DNA from 2 places in the Lysinibacillus pakistanensis genome. Region 2 is predicted to be linked to the other one. Evidence: riboswitches for the same ligand, from Rfam matches in the RefSeq annotation. Region 2 holds a riboswitch; the other holds the start of a gene.

What was found. A riboswitch is a leader RNA that binds a small molecule or an ion and turns the genes downstream of it on or off. The one in region 2 is predicted to bind lysine.
Positions count from the first base shown of each region.
Region 1: it holds a riboswitch for lysine, as region 2 does, so the genes downstream of both, QNH24_RS01410 (amino acid permease) here and QNH24_RS12845 (transporter substrate-binding domain-containing protein) in region 2, are expected to answer to the same signal.

Region 1 is NZ_CP126101.1:282,584-288,667, reverse strand. Features, by position in the region: gene QNH24_RS01415 (response regulator transcription factor) at 1-599, opposite strand, end outside; gene QNH24_RS01410 (amino acid permease) at 791-2,254, opposite strand; lysine riboswitch at 2,338-2,514, opposite strand; gene QNH24_RS01405 (CynX/NimT family MFS transporter) at 2,693-3,901, shown strand; gene QNH24_RS01400 (hypothetical protein) at 3,952-4,482, opposite strand; gene QNH24_RS01395 (nitric oxide synthase oxygenase) at 4,731-5,777, opposite strand.
Region 2 is NZ_CP126101.1:2,608,490-2,614,573, reverse strand. Features, by position in the region: gene QNH24_RS12865 (toxic anion resistance protein) at 1-229, shown strand, start outside; gene QNH24_RS12860 (DUF6501 family protein) at 295-492, opposite strand; gene QNH24_RS12855 (amino acid ABC transporter ATP-binding protein) at 787-1,518, opposite strand; gene QNH24_RS12850 (amino acid ABC transporter permease) at 1,531-2,256, opposite strand; gene QNH24_RS12845 (transporter substrate-binding domain-containing protein) at 2,446-3,312, opposite strand; lysine riboswitch at 3,431-3,617, opposite strand; gene odhB (2-oxoglutarate dehydrogenase complex dihydrolipoyllysine-residue succinyltransferase) at 4,007-5,239, opposite strand; gene QNH24_RS12835 (2-oxoglutarate dehydrogenase E1 component) at 5,330-6,084, opposite strand, start outside.

The DNA of each region.
Region 1 (6,084 bases), 2.3 Mb from region 2:
TGTACATTAATAATATTTTCATCTCCATAGTAAGCGTCATTCCAAATTAATTGATAAATTTGCTGTTTTGTGAAAACGCGATTACGATTTGTCACGAATAATTTTAAGATGGCAAACTCCTTTGAAGTGAGCTTTACTTGTTGTCCGCTCCTCTCTACTGAAAAATTAATAATGTCGATTGATAGGTTATCTATCTCTATTAAATCTTTCTTCTCCTCTATTTGATTGGCGTATTTGGTTGCCCTTCTAATAGCAGCCTTGACACGTGCTGAAAATTCCAACATTGAAAATGGCTTTGCAATATAATCATCTGCGCCTAATCCTAGCCCTAAGGCTTTATCTACATCGCTATCCTTCGCAGACATAATGATAATCGGCAGTGATGCCTGCTCTCGTATTATCTTTAAAACTTCTAATCCATTTAGTTTCGGTATCATAATGTCTAAAATCACTAAATCAAAGGGTTTATTTAAACAATTTTGTAATGCCTCTTCTCCATTCACTGCTGAAGTAACAAGGAATCCTTCCATCGTTAAATAACTTTCTACCATTTCCCTAATGGTTTCATCATCTTCTACTAGTAAAATACGTTTTTGCACTTTTCTTGTTCCTCCCCATAAACTTGATTTGATCCTATGATATTACTGTCACTGCTTAAAAATACACGATATCAATATGGAAGCAATTATATATAATTTACCATATATCATTTTTTCGTTTCATCATTTTAAAAAATTAAAAAAGCTGTCCTATAGCCATCATTCAATGGCTTACAGAACAGCTCTATTATTTAATCCTCCACTCTTAAATCACATTCTTTTAGCGGAAGCATTTTTGTTTTATGTTTGATTTTGTATCCAAACCATAGCAGTAAAAACAGTGGGATACCAATATAAGAAACGAGAATTCCATACCAGTCAATTTTGTCTCCCATAAAAGCTGAATAGTTTTGTCCAATGACAACAATCATACAAACCGTAAAGGCGAAAAGCGGGCCAAATGGATATAGCTTTGCTTTATATGGTAGCAACTGTGGATCTAAGCCTTGCGCTTCGAAAGCTCGGCGGAATCGATAATGACTAAATGCTATTCCAAGCCAAGCAATGAAGCCAGACATTCCTGAGGCATTTAAAAGCCAAATATAAACTACTCCATCACCAAAGAATGATGCTAAAAATGCAAGGCACCCTACAGCTAATGTCACCATTAATGCATAGATTGGAATACCGCGACGGCTTAATTTTGTGAAAAATTTTGGTGCATGTCCATCCACAGCTAATTGCCATAGCATACGAGATGATGCATATAGCCCTGAATTTCCAGCTGATAGCATGGCCGTTAAAATAATGGCATTCATTAGGGAAGCAGCAAAGGCAATGCCTAAGCGATCAAACACTAGTGTAAATGGCGATACAGCAATATCTTCTGATAATAAACGTTCATCTGTGAATGGAATCAACATCCCAATCGCACCAATTGCTAAAATATAAAATAAAAGAATACGCCAGAATACAGATTTTACAGCTTTCGGAATACTTTTTCCAGGGTCATCCGTTTCACCAGCTGTAATCCCAAGAAGCTCTGTACCTTGAAATGAAAATCCCGCTGCTAGGAAAATACCGAATGTAGCAAGGAAACCACCATGAAACGGTCCGTCACTAATAAAGAAATTTGTAAAGCCTACAGGTGCCTGTCCACCTAAAATACCAAAAATCATTAATATGCTGATAATAATGAACACAATCACAGTTGCCACCTTAATCATAGCAAACCAATATTCACTTTCTCCATAGCTTTTTACAGATAATAAATTAAAGGTTAAAACAACAGCAATAAATAATACTGTCCAAATTGCAGATGAACTATCTGGGAACCAATATTTCATAATTAATGATACAGCTGCGATTTCTGCCGCAATTGTGATTGCCCAGTTATACCAATAGTTCCAGCCCAGTGCAAAGCCTAAAGCTGGATCTACAAATTTCGTAGCATACGTACTAAATGAGCCTGAGGATGGCATATAGGCTGCCATCTCACCTAGGCTTGTCATTAAAAAGTACACCATTATACCAATTAGGGCATAGGCTAGTAATGCACCGCCAGGACCTGCCTGTGCAATGGCACCACCACTGGCTAAAAAAAGCCCCGTACCAATTGTACCGCCTAAAGAAATCATTGTAATATGACGGCTTTTCAATTCTTTTTTCAGCTTTGGCGCTTTATGACCGAGCTGATTCACTTTTATCTCACTCACGATATAGCTTCCTTCCTAATATAAGAGGCAAAAAAATACCATCACATGAACACTGTGATGGCTAAGTTAATCCTCAGTTTTTTCTAAATGATAGCACAACACGTTGTTCAAACGTGACAGTTCTGTTCCTTTCGGAGACAGCCCCAGCATGAGGTTTTCAAGTCCCCTCACACTTCGGCAGTATTTCCTTTCAGCTAATCTCACCAATGCTTGTCATTTCCATTAGCATACTCATAAATACCGCGACCTCTACCTCAATACTAACATGAGGCATATAAATATTAAATTTATGATGTGTATTAGTTTAACATAAGACATTTTACATTTCAATACAATGAGTAAATTTCTGTATTTTGTGAATATTCTACTATTTTTAATAATGTGATAAAGTAGTATAGTGGTTTAATTATAATTGAATGCAAACAGGGGGGATTTATTTTGACAACAAATGAAGATTCAACTAGTTATCCTAGCAGGAAAATTAGCTGGAGGGGTGCTACCTTATTATTAGTCATAGGGGTTATTTGTATTGCCTCGACATTACGAATGCCATTAACAGTTGTGGGACCTATTATTTCTTTTATACGAGAAGATTTAGGTATATCAAATGTATTAGCTGGATTTCTAACCACTATACCTCTTCTGGCTTTTGCGATTATATCGCCTTTTGCACCAGTTGTTGCACGTAAATTGGGACTTGAGCTAACATTATTTTTATCCACTATCCTTTTAGCATTAGGTATTGTATTACGCTCATTAGGAACAACAAGTCTACTTGTGTTTGGAACTATGCTAATAGGTGTTGCTATTGCATTTGGAAATGTACTTATTCCGGGATTACTCAAGTTAAAATTTCCTTATCATGTAGGCTTACTTATGGCATTTTTTACAATGTCCATGAATTTAACAGCAGGACTCGGTGCTGGGATTAGCTACCCTATTGCCCAATCATCTCTAGGTTGGCAAGGAGCACTGGCTATTGCACTTATTTTAGTTGTGTTAACCATTTTAATTTGGATTCCACAATTAAAGTTTAATAAGCCTGAGCCCACTATTAAGAAAACGAAAGAACGTTCACCTTTATGGAAATCCCCAGTTACCTGGGCAGTAACAGGTGCTATGGGATTACAATCATTATTATTTTATACAACTGCAGCATGGATTCCTGAAATATACATATCACAAGGGTTAGCTGCTGATCGTGCAGGTTGGATGTTCTCCATCATGCAATTTTCGCAAGTTCCAATGGCTTTAGCTGTGCCAATCATTGCTAGTAAAATGACGTCTCAGCGACCTCTTGTCTTAATGTTTACAGCGTTTTACTTAATAGGCTTTGTTGGCGTTGTCATGGAGTGGACTAGCCTTGGGGTACTTTGGATGATTCTATTAGGCCTAGCAGGTGGGGCTTCCTTTGCCTTAGCCATGATGTTCTTCACACTCCGCACTCGCACAGCCTTTGAAGCTGCTGATTTATCAGGCTTTGCGCAATCATTAGGCTATTTGTTTGCTGCAATTGGTCCTATTCTTTTTGGCTACCTGCATGACTTATTTGGTGGCTGGAATATTGCTGGCTGGCTCTTTGTCGTTGTAGCTGTAATACTCTTTTTATGTTCATTTAGAGCCTCTAAAGATGAATATGTCCATTAAATTAAAGCAGATGGGAAAACCAGTCTTGTTCTCCATCTGCTTATACTTTTTTATTTATCATGCTGTTTTAATATGGTTATCAGTTCATCAAGATCTTTTGCTGCTTCTTTGTTATGGGCATTTATAGCAGTAAAAATTGGAAGAGCCTCTTGTAAGAGTAAATGACTAAAATAATAATAGCCCAAAAAAGCCTGCTGCTCATAGCCCTTTGGCGTTTCCTCCTCCCATTCCAGTTCATCATCCTCCTCATCTTCTATCCATAGATATTTGGCATCTAGTAGCTCCTGCATAGTTTGAACCGTATGTGCTGGGTCTAGATAATCCTCTGTAATCACTTGCGCCACAGCTAAATAAAGCTCTATTTCTTGTAATGAAACGTCTTCCATGTTTTTGTTGGCAAGCTTTTTTAAAAGGATAAGCAAAACCCATGGTGTCACCTGCCATAATGTGCCTTGATGCTCAATTAATTCAGCAAGCTGCTGATAATGCTCCTGTTCAAGCAGCTGAGGGATAGCTGTTCCTCTACCGTAAGGTGTCGTCAATTGTTGCCATGGGATATTCGGGATAGGCTGGTTCAACATTTGGATTGCTCCTCTCCTAAAAAACAAGATAGCTTAAGTGTAAATGGGATTATTGCGATTGTATATAGGTACTAAGAGAGGCAATCTAGAACAATATTTTGTTGATGAATATGCATTATTGCTGATACTTCTGACTGCATGAATAATATGGGAAACTAAAAGAGGCAATAGTTGTGGATAGTGGAATTAATGGAGATCTCCGTAAAACCCTTCAGGAGCTGTTGGGATATTTAACAGCTCCTTTACAGTTAATAGCATGGCTTTTGATAGAAGTAATTTGGTGTATGATAAATATTTATATAAGGTTTATGAAATATATGAGTCGTTGCAGGCGAAAGCGGCGGTATTAACCATGTCCAGTTGCCTGTCAGTTTTCGCCCTACCGATTCCTCTGCTTCTTCAAACAGTTTAAACTGTTGTGCTGCTGTATGATGATCCACAATGCTCACTCCATCTTCTTTAAATGAATGAAGGACAGCAATATTGAGCTCCACTAATGCACGGTCTCGCCAAAGAGAGGCTTGTTTACTCGTATCAAGATTAAATATCTCTGCAATAGCTGGTAGCATATTATAGCGATCATGATCTGCTAAATTACGTGCACCGATTTCTGTCCCCATGTACCAGCCGTTAAACGGAGCTGCTTGAAAATCAATACCCGCCATTTGAAAACGCATGCTTGAAATAATGGGTACGGCATACCATTTCAACTGTAATTTCTCCACATCCACTGCCTCGGGATGACGAATTGGTACCTCTAAAATATATTCTGTTGGGATTGTAAACAGCTGTGGAGCACGCCCATCTACCTGTACGACAAGTGGTAACACGTCAAATGGTGTTCGCTGACCTTTCCAGCCTAATGATTCACATACTTTTGTAAACGCAATGGAACTTGAATCACCAATAACTCCTGCTTCCGTTTCATAGCCTGCATAACGAATTAACTGATGATTCCATATACGTACTCGATCTGAAGCAAACACGGTTATGGTTGGACGAATTTTCCCACTATTTGTTGCATAATCAATATGCTCTAGTAGCTTTTGAAAAATGTCCTGTTCCTCTAAAACATCACGTGCATCAAATACATGTAATGACTGCCAGAACAGGCGACCAATACATTTGTTGCTATTACGCCATGCAACCCGTGCACCAAAAATTAGTTCGTCTGTTGTTGGACTGTAGTCTCCTGCACTTCTAATCTGTTGTAATCTATTTTCTAACCAAAGTTCAGATTCATTTTGCTCTACCTGATATAAATTTAAGAACTGTTGTATCTCCTGTATATTCATGTCGATTCCTCCACCTACCCTCATATTAGAGGAACAAAACAGGAAGCACCACGAAAATATCTTTAGAAAAAACATACATATTGCATATATGAAATAGTTTGTTCAAATTTAATGATGGCTTTCATGTAATTTTATAGGATATCAAAAACTATATGTATCAAACATACCGAAAGGAATAATTCAATTTTTATAAACAATAATGGTAGCCATTTTTATTTAAAATATAACGAGAAACAATAGTGACATTCCTCCCAACACTACCTCCAATCATTGAGCGGACCATTTAAGCTTTTCATAGTCTGAAATA
Region 2 (6,084 bases):
GCTATCCATGAATATGGATCAACACTATGCACAACTTGAGGAACGTTTGTCTCGCACACACGATCGCTTTACGAGCCCCTCTTTCGAACAGCAAGTATCAAAATTCAGAGAAACTCAGCAGGAGCTCAAGACGGCTATTCAGGATGTCTTTGCCCTCCATACTGCAACAGAACAGGAAAAACAGCATTTACAAGATGTCGCTGAATTAAAGGGCTTTAAGAAGGACTAATGCTATTTTTCTTATGAACGAAGGGTGGCTCAGAAATCGTCTGAACCACCCTACTTTTGTGAAGCTTATTCAAAATAGTCTTTATAATAGCCACCGATATTACCTGTATTATCGATAATAAAGATGAACTCTTCTGTTTCATTTTTAACTTCATAATCTTTTCCAACCGTTAATACATTGGACACTAAGTATTTAGATGCATTTGTATGCTTGCACTTGACTGTGCGAAGTGTTGGCGCATCTTTCCATTTTAAATGTAACATAATCTCTCTACCTCTCTTTACTAGCTTGAAGCTAATGTCTACTGCTTATTTTATAATATTTTAGATCTTTTGTGGAGAAAAAAACCATAGAAGACCATATTTTCTTGATAAACAACCATTATTATTATAAATTTTTACTTTGAGGTGTTATTATGAGCTTTGGTGGTGTACCGCAATGGTTTTTTATCATTGCCGCAGCATTTGCAATTTGCTTTATTCTTTATGCAGAATGGAATTCTAGAAAATAAAGTGAGCCCATTTATTGGACTCACTTTTTTTATACCTATCTGGAATTTATTTTAATGTACGCTTTAAAAATTCCTTCGTTCGCTCATGCTGAGGCGTAACTAAAACCTGAGAAGGTGGTCCCTCCTCTACAATTACCCCTTTGTCCATAAATACGACACGATCTGCTACTTCTTTTGCAAATTCCATTTCATGTGTCACGATTAACATCGTATTTCCTGCATCTGCGAGTTGACGCATAACCTTTAATACTTCCCCTACCATTTCTGGATCAAGAGCAGATGTCGGCTCATCAAACAGCATCACATCTGGACTCATCGATAGTGCACGCGCAATAGCCACACGCTGTTTTTGCCCACCAGATAGCTGTCTTGGCTTGGCATTAACATATTGATCCATACCAACAATTTTTAAATATTCTAAAGCTGTTTTTTCAGCTTCTGATTTTGAACGCTTTAATACTTTTATTTGACCAACTGTACAATTGTTCAATACATTATGGTTGTTAAATAAATTAAACTGCTGGAAAACCATACCTAAATGTGTACGATATTTTTGAATGTTATGCTTGTCATCCAGAATATTTTCACCTTTGTAGATAATCTGTCCACCGCTTGGCGTTTCCAATAAATTGATGCAACGAAGTAATGTTGATTTACCAGATCCAGAGGAGCCGATTAAGCACACTACCTCCCCCTTCTCTACTTGAAAATTGACATCCTTTAACACTTGGTTACGACCAAATGATTTACTTAAATGCTTGATTTTAATAACTGTCATTTGTGCGTCCCCCTATATCGCTTCTTTCTGTTCTTTTTGATAGGCATCTGGTCCATCAAGTCGTTTTTCAACATATAATAAAATTCGTGATGCTGTAAATGTCATAATAAAGTAAAGGACACAAGCTACAAAGAATGATTCAAAATAGCGGAAGTTATTCCCTGCAATTGATTTAGTTTGGAAGAATAATTCCGTTACCCCGATAACGTTTAAAACAGCAGTATCCTTAATATTCATAATTAATTGGTTCCCTGTTGCAGGTAATACATTTCTCGCAACCTGTGGCAGTACAACATGCAGCATAATTTGGAAATGATTCATACCGATAGCTGAAGCTGCCTCATATTGACCTTTATCAATTGAAACAATACCACCACGCACTATTTCAGCCATATAGGCACCGGTATTCAAAGAAACTACTAAAATACCTGCTGTAATAAAATGCATGTCGATACCAAATGCTATATCCAATCCGTAGAAGACAACCATCGCTTGTACAATCATTGGTGTACCACGGAAGAATTCAACATAGCATGTTAGTATAAAATTAATCAGCTTTAAACTGTAAAACTTTACACCTTTTTTACGAACCGGAATGGTATGCATAATCCCGATGAAAAATCCGATAAATGCACCAATAATTGTACTAATACTCGAAATCAATAAGGTATAATACGCACCTCGTAAAAACATTTGCCAGTTGTTCTCTACAATAGAGATAATCCATTCAAGACTCATGATGTTCCTCCTAACAACATAGTGTTGCTTGTTTCTTCTTTATAATCCTAGCTATCTGCCATGATAAACACGATTGTTCTACTATTTTATGAAATGTTTAGCTAAGACATTATCATTATTTAGAGAGGTTCTCATTGAATAATGATGAAATGACATTGCACGGACTAGCAAAGAGTCCGTGCATTCATGTTATTGCGCTGCTGGTTGTTGCTGAATTGCTTCTTCCATAATTGTTTGGCGATCATCTTCTGAAATTCCTTTTAAAATTTCATTGATTTTGTCAAGATTTGCATCACCTTTACGTAAACCAACTGCGATGGATGTGTTAGAAGGATCTGTATCAAAGCCTTCTTCAAACGCTACATATGCGAATTTACCATTAGCTGCTGCAGCTGAAATACCTTCAGGACGTTCTGCTACATAGCCATCAATTTTGCCAGCCTCTAGAGCTACACGCATTGCTGGGAAGTTATCCATAGCAGTTTGCTTTTGTACATCTTTGATTTGGTCAATCACATTGTAGTTTGAAGTGTTTAATTGTGAAGTAATTTTAGCACCGGAGAAATCCTGAATTGATTTTGCTTTTTCATATTTACTCCCTTTTTTAATAACCATTACAAAATCAGAAGTATAGTAGTTTTCAGTGAAATCAATCGTTTGCTTACGTTCCTCAGTAGGAGACATCCCAGCAATAATAGCATCAATTTTATTGGATTGAAGTGCTGGCACTAAACCATCCCATTCCATTTTGACAATCACTAATTCTTTTCCTAAACCTTCAGCGATTTTTTTGGCCATTTGAACATCATAGCCGCCTGCATACTCTGCATTATCTGCAATTTTTACTGCGCCATTTGCATCATTTTGCTGTGTCCAATTGAATGGAGGATAACCAGCTTCCATCCCAATACGGAATTGTCCACCATCTTCTGATCCACCTACATCAGTACCAGCATCTCCAGATTTACCTGAATCCTTTTTGTCGCCAGCACCACAAGCAGCTAGCACAATTGCTGTCATAATAGAGATCATTACTAACAACCATTTTCTTTTCATGAAAAACTCCCCTTTTCTGTAAAAAAATAAGACAACTGTACTAAAAAAGACCTAAGCTTTGAACTTAGGTCTTACCTTTAATTGACAGTTGCCCAAATCCTCACTATAATTTCCATGTTTCCGAGATAGCACAACCTAGTAAATGTGGAAAGCAACTTACTAGGACAGTCCTGCACTTATTCACTGCAGACCCAGTATAAAAGTACGAGCTCCTTTTATACTTCGGCGATATTTCCTTCTCCATTGCGTCTTCGCTTGCTTGTACTCAACAATGGACTAATAAATACCGCGCCTCTACCTCACAACAAAATTAATGTGAGGTTTGTTTATTTAATTGATATCTAGATACTACTATAAAACGAACTTATTCGTCAAGATAATTTTATCATTTTTCTGATTAATGACAATATTAGGGTTTTATCTATTATAAATCCATTATTTACTTTTGCAATGTAAGCAAATATATTGAAGTTTTAGTGAAAAAAATCGCAAATTATTACCATTGATAGTAATACTAGCATTCCAAAAGTACCTTTAAGAACAATGGTGTTCACCGTACAATGTTTCTATCCATCACGTTGAAGGTTCTATCCACTACTTTGGGGATTCTATCCACCATTTTGGCATTTCTATCAGCTAATTCTATCTTGCATATAAAAGAAAAAGCCCTGCACAAATCGCAGGGCTTTGGAAATTAAGAATTTAATAATAAATCTTCTGGGTTTTCAAGTAATTCTTTTACTGTTTTAAGGAAGCCTACAGAATCTTTACCATCGATAATACGGTGGTCATAAGAAAGCGCTAGGTACATCATTGGGCGAATTTCTACTTCACCATTCACTTCAACCGGACGTTTTTTGATGGAGTGCATACCTAAGATACCAGCTTGTGTACCATTCATGATAGGTGTAGACATTAATGAACCAAATACACCACCATTTGTAATTGTGAATGAGCCACCTTGAAGATCTGCTAAACCTAATTTTTTGTCGCGAGCTTTTTTCGCTAGGTCCGCAATTGCATCTTCAATTTCAGCAAAGTTTTTACGGTCAGCATCACGTACAACTGGTACCACTAAACCTTCTTCTGTCGATACAGCTACACCAATATCAAAAAAGTTGTTTAAGTGAATTTCGTCACCAACTATTTGTGCGTTCACATATGGGTATTTTTTAAGTGCTGCTACTACTGCTTTTGTGAAGAATGACATGAAACCAAGTTTAGAGCCTGTCGACTCGAAGAATTGGTCTTTTTTACGAGAACGTAAAGCCATAACATTTGTCATATCAACTTCGTTAAATGTAGTTAACATTGCAGTAGATTGTTTTACTTCAAGTAAACGTTTCGCAATTGTTTGGCGACGACGACTCATTTTTTCTACTGTTACACGTGATTCATCTACAGCCGCTACCGCTTTTGGCGCTGCTGGAGCTTGCGCTGTTGCTACTGGAGCTGTCCCATGAGCTGCCACGTCTTGGACACGTACACGACCTTGTGGGTCTACTGGAGATACAGCAGCAAGATCAATACCTTTTTCACGAGCAAGTTTACGTGCTGCTGGAGATGCGATTACACGCTCACCAGAAGTTTCTTCCACAACTGGAGCTGCCGCAACTGGGGCAGGTGCTGCTTGTGGTACTGCTTGCGCTGGTGTTGCTTCTGCTGGAGCAGCTGGAGCTGGTGCTGCACCTTCGCCTGCTTCTACAACTGCGATAACTTGACCAACAAGTACAGTATCGCCTTCCTCAGCTAAAATTTGAGTTAAGACACCTGCTTCTTCGGAAATAATTTCAGCGTTTACTTTATCTGTTTCAAGTTCAACGATGAATTCACCTTTCTCAACGCGATCGCCCACTTTTTTTACCCATTGTGCGATACTTCCTTCTGTAATCGATTCTGCTAATTCAGGGACTTTAATTTCAGCCACTTTCATTTCCTCCTTTAATTAACGTGCATAATGCACATAGAAGGGCCACCCGCCTAAGCAAGCAGCCCGGCTTCAAAAATTAATATATGATTATTTAACCTTTACAGGCTCAGCAACCGCTTCTTCTACAACTGCGGCTTGAGCAGCTTTATGAGAATCTGCATCACCTTCTGAAGTAGAGCTCATTGCAGGGCGACCTACATAACGAAGCTTTTTACCTTCTGAAAGTTCATAAAGTGTTTCTAATGCATAATTCCAAGTACCTTGGTTTTTCGGTTCTTCCTGTACCCATACTACTTCTTTAACATTCGGATACTTAGCAATAATACCAGCAACTTGCTCTTTTGGGAATGGGTAAAGTTGTTCTACACGAATAATGTGTAAGTGATCGAAACCTTCACCGTCTTTAATACGGTCTGCAATGTCGATCATCACTTTACCAGTACCAAGTACAATGCGCTCTACAGCTTCTGGTTTTGAACCTAGACCTGGTTGTTCAATTACCTCTTGGAATGAACCATTTGCTAATTGCTCAGCATTCGCTGCAGCTAATGGGTGACGAAGTAGGTATTTAGGTGATACAACCACAAGTGGACGAACACCTTCAGTTCCTAGTAACGCTGCTTGACGACGTAATAAGTGGTAGTAGTTACCTGCATTTGAGCAGTTTGCTACGAACCAGTTATTTTCTGCTGACATTTGTAAATAACGTTCCATACGGCTTGAAGAGTGCTCTGGACCTTGGCCTTCATAACCATGAGGTAAAAGAATGACTAAACCGGATTTTTGACCCCATTTAGCACGTGCACCTGAAATAAAGTTATCGAACATCACTTGTGCCATAT